DNA from 2 places in the Delftia sp. JD2 genome. Region 2 is predicted to be linked to the other one. Evidence: riboswitches for the same ligand, from Rfam matches in the RefSeq annotation. Region 2 holds a riboswitch; the other holds the start of a gene.
The links. Region 2 has a riboswitch for glycine ahead of gcvT (glycine cleavage system aminomethyltransferase GcvT). Riboswitches for the same ligand answer to the same signal wherever they lie in the genome.

Region 1: linked by a shared signal. The riboswitch ahead of ACM14_RS28135 (D-amino acid dehydrogenase) and the one ahead of gcvT (glycine cleavage system aminomethyltransferase GcvT) in region 2 are both predicted to bind glycine.

Annotation. Positions count from the first base shown of each region.
Region 1 is NZ_LFJT01000085.1:2,891-8,931, forward strand. Features, by position in the region: partial or broken gene ACM14_RS28130 (S-layer family protein) at 1-2,378, opposite strand, end outside; glycine riboswitch at 3,028-3,138, shown strand; gene ACM14_RS28135 (D-amino acid dehydrogenase) at 3,231-4,562, shown strand; gene ACM14_RS28140 (FIST N-terminal domain-containing protein) at 4,595-5,830, opposite strand; gene ACM14_RS28145 (PhaM family polyhydroxyalkanoate granule multifunctional regulatory protein) at 5,907-6,041, opposite strand, start outside.
Region 2 is NZ_LFJT01000041.1:25,430-31,470, reverse strand. Features, by position in the region: gene ACM14_RS20395 (DMT family transporter) at 1-362, opposite strand, end outside; gene ACM14_RS20390 (LysR family transcriptional regulator) at 461-1,378, shown strand; gene ACM14_RS20385 (fatty acid--CoA ligase) at 1,394-2,998, opposite strand; glycine riboswitch at 3,168-3,279, shown strand; glycine riboswitch at 3,295-3,413, shown strand; gene gcvT (glycine cleavage system aminomethyltransferase GcvT) at 3,431-4,606, shown strand; gene gcvH (glycine cleavage system protein GcvH) at 4,742-5,116, shown strand; gene gcvP (aminomethyl-transferring glycine dehydrogenase) at 5,188-6,041, shown strand, end outside.

The DNA of each region.
Region 1 (6,041 bases), on a different contig from region 2:
AGGTTGCCTAAAGCATCCTTCAACTGCACGGCCAAGGTGCTGGTGGAGACGCCGTTGGCCGCAATCGATGGCGGACTCGCGGCGATTTCAGACCCGCTCGTGCTGGCCGGCAGCCCGGTGAAGCTGTAAGCAACCGGCGAAGGCTGATAGGTCACTGCGCCAGATACCGGACTTCCACCCAATGGAAGATTGGAGAACGTGGCACCAGCGACTGACGACGACAAGGTCACGGGTGTCGTGAATGTTCCGGCGACACTGCTGCTGGCATTGATGGGAGACGCGCACTTTCCGCTGGAGTTGGTCGTGCAGCTGACTGCGGCGGAGCCGCCATTGAACGTGACACCTGCAGGCGGCGCTGCGAAGGTGACGGTGTCACTGCCCCCCGTCCAGGCATTGCCTTGGCCGTCAACAATGTAGACCTCCAGCAAGTCGCTGCTGCCGACAGGTTGATTGTTGGTCGTCGCCAGAACGCCGGATTTCAAGGCACAGGGAAAACCGGTGACGCTTGCCGCCGTTGAAAGCTGCGAGGTCTGGGCTCCGCCGGAATTGCTGTCCGTCACTGTGACCCGCACCTGGCCGCTGAGATACGAAGGAACGGTCAGCGTTCCCGAGGCTCCGGCCATGGTTTCGGAGCCCAGATAGACCTGCGCATCGTTGACGCCCGCGCCGGTCGGCGACCAAAAGGCTTCCACCGTATACGGTGCCGGCTCGCTCGCATTGGCATTTGCCGTGATATTGAATGTCCAGGTGCAGGCGGCGGTGTCACTGGCGCCAACGCCAAGGGTGGGGGTCCATCCGGTTTGTCCATTGCCCGTCGTCAGCAAACTGATGCCTGAGTTTGCAGCCACAGGCACGGAAAACAGCGTGTTCTGAGAAATCTTGAAGAAATCACGCGTAGTGATACGGATGGCACTTCTCGACTGGCTTGTCATCTTGTTGTTGCCAATCAATCCTGGTGCCGTACCCGTACCACCGATATTCACCCCGTCCCCGCCGCCAGTGAAGTTGTTATCGGTCACCGTCACTACCTGCGTCGTGCCTGAGGCTGCCGTATTCACCGTTGGTGCCGACACATGCGTTGGCGATGACCCGGTATAGGCGGCGATAGGCAGCGAGAAGGTATTACCCGTCACGGCCAGACCAATTCCATTGGCCAGGCTGATCGTTCCATCAACCGACACCACGGCCCTGGGCGCATTTCCACCAGTCGGGCTCAGTGCGATATTCGAATTTTTGATCGTCAATCCGTTGACGGTCATGTTCGACATGACCTGGAAAAACTGCTCGAGCTGCATTCCCCCGATAGGGTTGGGCAGATTCGTTACCGTGAAATTATCGACAACGATGTTGGAAACCGTGCCTGCACCGTTGCTTGCGGCAACGGAAATGGCCGAGCCCTTGTTATTGCCGTAATTTCCATTCCATATCGCGGAATTGATCGTGCTATTGGTAAAGAATACGTTTTGTGCGCCTTGATGAATCTCCGCGTACAGCTCGCAGTTGAACGGCGTCCCCTCTCCCGCAGGGGTTGGCGCCACATTCACCAGGCCGACGCGATCAATGGTGACATTGTTTGCTGAGGAGCCAACGACGAATACCGCTTCGCCACAGGTCATGTTGGGCGAATTGGTGAGCGTGATGTTCTTCCCACCAAGATAAAAATTTTCCCAGGCGGAGTCCGCCCAGTTCTGGACTTGTATGACTCCCCCGAAATCGATGGTCAACGAGCCCGTGCCGGCTGGCACGGTGCCTTTGAGCCAGTACCAGGCACCAGCGGCACCAGTGGTGGTGCCCGTATCGCCGCCGCTGATCATCTGGGTTTGACCACAGGCATTGGTGGCTCCCGTCACGGCGCCGGACTGGGCTCCGCTGACGAATGTATTGGCACAGCGCACGTAAACCGTCTGATTGTCGACATACGGATGGAGGTTTCCGGCCGCATCCTTGGATGTCCCACTCTGTATGGTTCGTACCGACGTGGACAGTGTCGGCGCAAAGACGATGGAAACATCGGCACTCGGATCCAGCGTTTGCAGCGTGTAGTTGGCTGCCTGAATGGCAGCTCGCAGCGTACATGCGCCAGCAAAGGTGCCTCCCAGCGTGCTGACACAGGTGGTTGGTGTCGTTGCATTGGCATTGGGAGCGTCGCTGTTGTCGGTGACCGTGAAAACGACGGTCGCCGCCAGTGCCGTGGATGAGATACCCGCGCATGAAAGCAGCAGCAAAGAGAAAAGGCACTTCGCTGCACGCCACTTGCGAAAAAATGCCGAACCAGGCAGGCGATTGAGAGCATGCATGATATTCCCCGTTTTCTCAAGGAGATATGACAGGAAAATGATTTTCCCAATGGCAATAGCCATCAGTTGTACCCAGCGCATTTGCATCGCCGTACCTCGAATAGTTCTATTTAAATCACGAGTTCACAACTCACCTTGCAGCCGGTGAGGTTGGAAGCAAAATGTTTCGCGCAGATCCTGCGCGTCAATCAAAAGGGTGGATTTCCATCAACGTTTGCGAGCTGCTCCGCTGCCCATTGAGCCGGACACACCTTCAGTCGGGTTTGCGACGCAAATCATTCCTCCCTCCACAAACCATATTCACCGTGCTTGTATTTTTTTCAGTGCCAGACCAGTTTCCATGGACCTGCACCTGTGCAACGTTAAGTCGCCTATCAGACATATACACAACCCATGGTTAACCCATGCAGGTCCAATCGACCAGAACATGCACTGACAAACCACTGCACATATCGATAGGCTAAATCATGTTTTTTTCTATTTCAATAGTTTTTTTACATGAAACCGGAGACTCGTACCAGCGCTACGAGGGAGGCGCTTGAGCGATCTAGGGAATACCCTGAATCAGCCACACCACATACAGGTAACAGGTGGTATCCCCAATACGACTGGAGCTGGCTGCGCAAGCCACATAGAATCGCCCCTGCAGGAGAGCAGGCGGGCACCACGGTGCCGAGCCTCACCGAAGGCGCAAACTCCCATACACGCTCAGGTTCCGTACTGCAAACACAACATGCCGTCTGGAGAGCCGCCGCACGCAATATGCGGCGCACCGAAGGAGCAAGCCCCGTTCCCATGGACGGCGGTGAATCTCTCAGGTACCAAGGACAGGGGGAGCGGCAGCTGCGTCACGACGGACGCCGGCTGCTTGCTATTGAATCCATAGCTACCAGCTTCCGCGTGACCGGCACATGCCTTTGAAAGGGCATTGTCATGCGCGTCATCGTTCTCGGAGCCGGCCTGATCGGCACCGCCTCGGCCTACTATCTGCAATCTCTCGGTCATGAAGTGACCGTCATCGACCGTCAGGCTGCGCCCGGCGCCGAAACCAGCTTTGCCAACGGCGGGCAGATCTCGGTCAGCCACGCCGAGCCCTGGGCCAACCCCGGCGCACCGCTGAAGTTGCTGGGCTGGCTGGGCCGGCAGGATGCCCCCCTGCTGTTCCGCCTGCGCGCCGACATGCGCCAGTGGCTCTGGGGCCTGTCCTTCCTGCGCAACTGCACGCCCGCGCGCACGCGCCACAACATCCAGCAGATCGTTCGCCTGGGCACCTACAGCCGAGAGGCTCTGCAGCAGCTGCGGTCGGACACCGGCATCCAGTACGAGCAGCGCATGCAGGGCATCCTGCACTTCTACACGAACGCCCGCGAGTTCGAGGGCGCGCTCAAGCCCACCGAGCAGATGCAGGCCCTGGGCTGCGACCGCCGCCTGATCGACGCCGACGAAGCCGTGCGCCTGGAGCCGGCCCTGGCCCATGTGCGCGGGCAGATAGCGGGCGCCACCTATACGGCCGAGGATGAATCGGGCGACGCCAACCTCTTCACGCGCGAGCTAGCACGCATTGCCACCACCACGGGCGTGCAGTTCCGCCACGGCCACCACGTCATGGCGCTGCGCACCACGGGTGCGGGCGCCAGCCGCCATATCGACCATGTGGAGGTGACCAATGCCGACGGCCGCTACGAACGCATCCAGGGCGACGCCTATGTGCTGGCCATGGGCTCGTTCAGCCCGCTGCTGGCCCAGCCGCTGGGGCTGCGCCTGCCCATCTACCCGGCCAAGGGCTACTCCGTGACCCTGCCGGTGCTGGACCCCGCCAAGGCCTACCAGGTCAGCCTGACGGACGATGAGTTCAAGCTGGTGTTCTCGCGCTACACGGGCGCGCAGGGCGACCGCCTGCGCATTGCCGGCACGGCCGAGTTCAACGGCTACGACCGCAACCTGGACCCCGTGCGCTGCGAGGCCATCGTGCGGCGCGTGCAGCAGCTGTTCCCCGGCGCCGGCGATACCGAACGCGCGCAATTTTGGAGCGGCCTGCGCCCCGCCACACCCAGCAATGTGCCGCTGATCGGACGCTCGCCCATCGCCAACCTGTTCCTGAACACCGGCCACGGCACGCTGGGCTGGACCCATGCCTGCGGCTCCGGCATGGCGCTGGCCGACCTGGTCAGCGGCAGGCAGCCGGCCGTGGATTTCGATTTTCTGGGAGCCGCAGCCATGGACCCGGATCGCAGCGCAGGCACGGTGCGCCCGCGCGCGGTCTGAGGTGCAGACGGTGTGTACGGCGTGTACGACGCCTAGGCAGTGAACACCGTCAACACCCCGGCGAAGCGGTGCAGGCGGGCGTCCATGATCTCGGCTTCGGCGACGAAGCCGATCAATGGCACATCGCCCAGTGCGTGGCGCAGGGTGCGCAGTTCGGCATCGGGGCCGCCGAACAGGCCGCCGCCGCGGCCCCGGCAACTGATGTAGATGGCGCCACGGATGCGGGGCTGTGCCTCGCCTTCGGGCGCCGCCTCCTCCGGCTCCGCCGCATCGCGCAGCGCAGCGCCCAGTTGCAGCAGTTCCTGGCGCGCGACCTGGGCCTGGCGGCGGCAGAAGATCACCGAATGCCCGGCCTCCACGGCCGATGACAGGGCCACGCCCTGGCGCAGCGGGTCCAGCCCGACCAGGGTCAGTACCTGGGCCTCTTCGGTGAGCACGCCGTGGGCCATGCCCCGGCCCGGCGGCGCAATGGCCGCCAGCGTGCTGCGCACCGTGGTCAGCGCGGGCTGCCAGTCGCTGCCTTCCAGCTCCACGCCCAGCAGTTGCAGCAGGCGCTGCAAGGCCGGATCGCCATTGAGCCCGGTGACCAGGGCGCCGCGCGCCTCGGTGATCTCCAGGCCCTCGCCCAGCGGCACGCAGCCCTGGGCCATGCCCGTGATGCAGGGCACGCCCGCACCGAAGGCCACGCCCGAGAAGCCTCCGCTGAAAATGCCGCGCGCATCCGCATGCTGCGCATGCAGGTCCTCGGTGCGGCAGGCGATCTGCACGCCCTCCACGCCATCGTCCCCGTCATCGCCCACGCCGCCGAACAGCAGGCCGGACTCGGTGCGCTCGGACAGCTCGTACAGCAACTCGGCCAGCTCGGGCTGGCCGCCTCCGGCATGGACCAGGGCCGAATGGGCCGTGAACCCGGCCTCGCCGCCCGGCGCATGCAACGGCGCCAGGCCCGAATACAGGCGGTAGTGCGCCGCCGGCACATCGAGCAGCATCACCGCGAGCGCGGAACCGGACAGGTATTCATGGGACATGGCCAGCACGCCACCGGCCGAGCAGCCAGCCCAGTCCGCCACATGGGGCAAGGCCCTGGCCAGATGCTGCAGCAACGGTCTTGCATGGGCGGCATGCGCGTGGGACAGGTACACCAGGCCCAGTCGGGGGCGCTGCGCGTGGCCCGGATCGGCCATCTGCGAGCGCAGTTGCAGCAGCACCGCATCGGCCGCGGCGCGCCAGTCGGAATGGCTGGCATGGCCTACAGGAAACAACGACATTCCAACCTTCTTTCTAGCCCTGCCAGCGCCCGGCTTGCGGAGGGCTCTAGACCATCCATGGGTGCCGCCGTCCCGCTCAGCGCGGTGGCCGGCTCTTGGCCGGCGCCTTGCCTGCGGCCGGTGCCTTGGCTGTTGTCTTTGCGGTGGTCTTTGCCGCCGTCTTCCTGGCCGCTGCCTTGGCTGGCGCTTTCGGTGGGGCTTTGGCTGGCGC
Region 2 (6,041 bases):
TCCACCAGCACCGAAACCACGATCTGCCCCGCCACCACGCAGACCAGAAAACCGCCCGCGCCCAGCTTGGGTGTCACGGCCGCCGCACTGGCCACATAGATGGCACCCAGCACGCCGCCTATCCATAGCCACCACGGCCCCGCGACTGCCTGCGCCACCGCGGGAGTGGGCGCGCGCATGGCCCAGAGTGCGGGCACGATGACCATCACGCTCACGGCCAGCGAAGTCAGCGCGCCCCACAGCGGATGGCCCAGCACCCGCCCGACCATGGCGTTGCTCGCCGCCTGGAACGGCAGGATGGCGCCAGCCAGCAGTGCCATGCCCACGGGGGCCATGGCCAAAATCGTGTTCCGTCCTGTCATGCAAAGCATCCTTTTCCTGTTCGTAAATCCATGCCTGAATGCTCTCGCATCTGCTGGATGAATGGAAATCGTTTGCCTGCACGTTCTATATTCATGGCATGGATGAACTGCGCCGGATCGACCTCAACCTGCTGCTGGCCTTGCACGCCCTGCTGGCCGAAAAACATGTGACGCGCGCCGCCCTGAGGCTGCACAAGAGCCAGCCGGCCACGAGCCATTCGCTGGCGCAGCTGCGCGAACATCTGGGCGACCCGTTGCTGGTGCGGCGCGGTGGCCGCATGGCGCTGACGGCACGCGCGCAAGGCCTGGTGCAACCGCTGGCGGATGCGCTGGGCAGCCTCAACGGCTTGCTGGCACAGGCGGAATTCGACCCGGCCCACGCACGCGGACGGCTGCGGCTGGCGCTGTCGGACTACGCATCGCGCATCGTGCTGCCGCCGCTGATGCGGCATCTGCGCCAGCACGCACCCGGGCTGGACCTGGCCATCAGCCAGTCCACGCGCGAGGTGATGCTGGCCCAGCTGGCCGATGGCGAACTGGACCTGGCCCTGGGGCCCTTCCCCGACGCACCCGACCTGCCCGAGGGCATCGAGGTGCAGGATCTGTTCCAGGAGCAGTTCGTGAGCGTGGCCGACCATGCCGTGCTGCCGGCACGCGGCGGGCTGTCACTGCAGGACTGGCTGCAGCGCCCGCACGTCATGCTGGCCATGCGGCCCGACGCCAACGAGGAAATCGAACGGGCGCTGGCCGCCCAAGGCCTGAGCCGCCGCGTGGTGCTGGCCCTGCCCCACTGGAGCGCGGCGCTGGAGGTGCTGGCAGGCACCGACCTCGTGCTGACCGTGGGCAGCCGCGCCATTGGCGACCTGCGCCGCCACAAAACGCTGCGCCGCTTCGCTCCTCCGCTGGAGCTGCCCCGGTTTGCCTACCAGCAGGCCTGGCATGTGCGCAAGCAGGGGGATGCCATGCATCGGTGGCTGCGCAACTCGATGGCGCAGTGCTGTACTGCGCAGAAGTAAACGCAGGCCGCAGCCTCAGGCTGCCACCACCACCCTCAGCAACTGCTTCTGTATCTTCCCGCTGGCCGTCTTGGGCAGGGCCTCGCGGAAGTGGTAGCGGCGCGGGCGCTTGTAGGCGGCCAGGCGGTCGCCGTGGACCAGGAAGGCGTCCAGCGCCTCGGCCGTGGGCGTGGCGCCAGGCTTGGCGACCACGTGGGCGGCGACGATCTGGCCCCAGCGCTCGTCGGCCTCGCCGATGACGGCGACCTCGAGCACGTCGGCATGCTCGACCAGCGCGTCTTCCACTTCGCGCGGATAGACGTTCTCGGCACCCGAATTGATCATGTAGTCGATGCGGTCACGGATCCAGAGATAGCCGTCGTCGTCGATGTGGCCCAGGTCGCCCGTGTGGTACCAGCCGTGCGCCAGGGCGCGGGTGTTGGCGTCGGGGCGGTTGAGGTAGCCGGCCATCATGCAGGGGCCGCGCACCAGGATCTCGCCCACCTCGCCTGGCAGGCAGGCCTCGGCCGGATCGGTGGGGGCGTTGTCTTCGCGCAGGCGCGCCACGATGAGGTCATGGCCCATGGAGGGCAGTCCCGCCGAGCCCGCGTGCGAAAGCTGCTCGCGCGGCAGGAGGATGGACATGCAGGGCCCCATCTCGGTGGTGCCGTAGACCTGGACCAGGTCGCTGCCGACCTTGCGTGTCCATTCGCGGATCAGGTGCGGCGCCATGGAGGCGCCGCCGTACTCCACCAGCCGCAGCGCGGGCGCCTGTTCGGGCGAGGCAATGGGGTCGGCCAGCAGCATGGTGACCATGGTGGGCGCCGCGAAGAAGAAGCTCACGCGCTCTTCGCGGATCAGGCGCCAGGCCTCGGCCACGTCAAAGCGCCGCAGCAGCACCTGGGTGGCCCCGGCCTGCAGGCGCGGCAAAAAGCTGGTGTGCAGCTCGGCCGTGTGGTTGAGCGGCGCCATGGCCAGGCCCACGTCGTCGCGCGTGAACTGCATGGTCTGGTGCATGAGGGCGTTGTGCGCCAGCTTGCTGCGGTGCGTATGCAGCACGCCCTTGGGCCGGCCCGTGGTGCCGCTGGTGTACATGAGGATGCAGGGGTCGCTCTCGCGCACATGGGCATGGGGCGGCGCGCTGCTGCGGCCCCTGGCCAGGGCGGACAGGCGCTGCGTGGCCCAGACCGGCAGCGGGTCGGCCGGGGCATCGTCGGCAAAGATCCAGTGCTCGATGCCCGTGCCAGTGCCGCCGCCTTCGGCCTTGAGCAGGGCCTGGGCGCGTGCGGCCACCTCGCCGCCCTCGTGCTCGAAGACCAGGGCGCGCGCTGCGCCGTCCTTGAGGATGAAGGCCAGCTCCTGCGCCGCCAGCCGGTAGTTGATGGGGTTGAAGATGGCGCCCAGGCGCGCGGCCGCCAGCATGGTGAAGACAAAGGCCGGCGTGTTGTAGAGAAAGGCCGCGACCACGTCGCCATGGCCTATGCCCAGCTCGGCCAGGCCATGGGCGTGGCGGTTGACTTCGGCATCGAGCTGGGCGTAGGTCCAGGCGCGGCGCTCGCCGCCCTCCCACGCGACCAGGGCTTCCTTGTTCGGCAGGTAACGTGCCGGCCAGGCCAATGTGTCTCCCAGCGTCTGCTGCATGTGCGCTTCTTCCTTCTCGCTCACGAGATTTCATATATCGATGCATCTCAATGTAGGAGATTTTTTAGACAGTTATGCAATTTGCAAATGCATCCATGCAGGCAAGCGCATGGAGCTGCGGTCGGCCCGCGGAAATCCCGAAGCCGCGCGGGCGCTGGCCGCAGCTAGAATGCGCCGGTCAGGAGAGAGTGCCCGCCCGGCCGCAATGGTCACAGGCAGCGGCACCGCCGAAGGCGCAGGGTTCGCCCCGAACGCTCAGGCAAAAGGACTGGCACCGCCTGCCGCCACGGCCGCAGGCGTTCCTAGCTGGAGAGAGATGCAGGGCACGGCGGTGTGCCCCATCCACCGAAGGAGCAAGCCCCACGCATGGAAGGTGCGGGTGAATCTCTCAGGTAAAGCGGACAGCAGGGCAGGACATCCCGGGATTCCGGGATGGCGTTGTGCCTTGCCCCTTGCCGAAAAGAGAGTCCCTCCTTGACCGCTGCCTCCACCACCGATCTGCTCAAGACCCCGCTGTTCGACCTGCACCAGGAACTGGGCGCGCGCATGGTGCCGTTTGCCGGCTACTCCATGCCCGTGCAATATCCGCAGGGGCTGATGGCCGAGCATCTGCACACGCGCGAGGCGGCAGGCCTGTTCGATGTCTCGCACATGGGCCAGATCAGCCTGCGCGGCCCGGATGCCGGCGCGGCGCTGGAATCGCTGCTGCCCATGGACGTGCTGGGCCTGGGCGAACACCGCCAGCGCTACGGCCTGCTGCTCAACGACGCGGGCGGCATTCTGGACGACCTGATGTTCGTGCGCCGCGAGGACGACCTGTTCCTGATCGTCAACGGCGCCTGCAAGCACGAAGACCTGGCGCACATAGAGGCCCGCATCGGCCAGCGCTGTGAAATCGAGCCCCAGTTCGACCGGGGCCTGCTGGCGCTGCAGGGCCCGCAGGCAGCAGCCGCCATGGAGCGCCTGCTGCCCGACACGGCCGGGCTGGTGTTCATGACGGGCGGCTACTTCGACTGGGAAGGCGCCGAGCTGTACATCACGCGCAGCGGCTATACCGGGGAGGACGGCTTCGAGATCTCCCTGCCCGCCAGCCACGCCGAGGCCTTTGCCCGTGCCCTGCTGGCCCAGCCCGAAGTCAGGCCCGTGGGCCTGGGCGCGCGCAATTCGCTGCGCCTGGAAGCCGGCCTGTGCCTGTACGGCAACGATCTGGACACGACCACCACCCCGACCGAGGCCGCCCTGAACTGGGCCGTGCAGAAGGTCCGCCGCATTGGTGGCGAGCGCGAAGGCGGCTTTCCCGGCGCGGCCACCGTGCTGGCCCAGCTGCAGTCGCCCGAGCTGCTCACGCGCAAGCGCGTGGGCCTGGTGGCCCTGGAGCGCGTACCCGTGCGCGAAGGCACGGAGCTGCTGGATGCCAGCGGCCGCAAGGTCGGCCAGGTCACCAGCGGCCTGCTGTCGCCCACGCTGAACCAGCCCGTGGCACTGGCCTATGTGGAGCCGGGCAGCGCCGCCATCGGCACCACGCTGCAGGCCATGGTGCGCGGCAAGGCCGTGCCCATGCAGGTGCAGGCCACGCCCTTCGTGGCGCCCCGCTATCACCGCGGTTGAGGACAGCCTGCGCGCTTGGCGTGGATCGAGTTCGGCGGATTCGTTTTTCCTGCCATCGCATGCCGCTACAGTGCGCACTGACCTTTCTCAAACCGCCTTTCACAGGTTTCTTTTCAGTTTCTATCGGAGCAAGCCATGAGCATCCAGTATTCCAAGGACCACGAATGGATCAACGCCGCCAACCCTGACGCGGCCATCGTCGGCATCACCCTCCACGCGCAGGATGCGCTGGGCGACGTGGTGTTCGTCGATCTGCCCGCCGTGGGCACCAGCTTCAACCAGGGCGATGTGGCCGGCGTGGTCGAGTCCGTCAAGGCCGCCGCCGATGTCTACATGCCCGTCAGCGGCGAGATCGTCGAAGTCAACGAAGCCCTGCGCGACGACCCCTCCCTGGCCAACAGCGACCCGCTGGGCGAAGGCTGGTTCTTCAAGGTCAAGCTCAGCGACGCAGGCCAGCTGGCCGCGCTGCTCGACGAAGCCGCCTACACGGCCTTCGCACAGAGCAACTGACGCCACTTTCCGGCCAGGACGGGCGCCAGGGCCCGCCCTGGCGCTTTTCAGCTTTTGAGACAGGTCCCTCCATGCTGATGTCCTCCACCCAGCCCCTTGCCGCCCTCGAGAACGCCACCGAATTCGTGGCCCGCCATATCGGCATCGCGCCCGAAGACGAGGCCCACATGCTCAGCGCCATTGGCGCGGCATCGCGCGATGCGCTGATCGACGCCATCGTCCCGCCCTCCATCCGGCGCCACCAGCCCATGGCGCTGCCTCCAGCGGCCACCGAGGCACAGGCGCTGGCCGAACTCAAGGCGCTGGCAGGCCGCAACCAACTGCTCAAAAGCTTCATCGGCCAGGGCTACTACGGCACGCACACGCCCGGCGTCATCCTGCGCAACATTCTGGAGAACCCCGCCTGGTACACGGCCTACACGCCCTATCAGGCCGAGATCTCGCAAGGCCGCATGGAGGCCCTGGTCAACTTCCAGACCATGGTCTGCGACCTGACGGCCATGCCGATTGCCAACGCCTCCATGCTGGACGAGGCCACGGCGGCCGCCGAGGCCATGACGCTGGCCAAGCGCTCCGTCAAGAACAAGAGCAACCGTTTCGTGGTGGCGGGCGATGCCCACCCCCAGACCATCGAGGTCATACAGACGCGCGCCGCGCCGCTGGGCATCGAGGTGCTGCTGGCCAACTCGCTGGAGGAATGGAACCAGCTGATGGACGGCGACTACTTCGCCGTGCTGGCCCAGTACCCCGCCACCAGCGGCCGCATTGACGATCTGCGCGCCGACGTGGACAAGGCCCATGGCAAGCAGGCCGCCTTCATCGTGGCCACCGACCTGCTGGCGCTGACCCTGATCACGCCGCCCGGCGAATGGGGTGCCGACATCGTGGTGGGCACCACCCAGCGCTTTGGCATGCCCATGGGCGC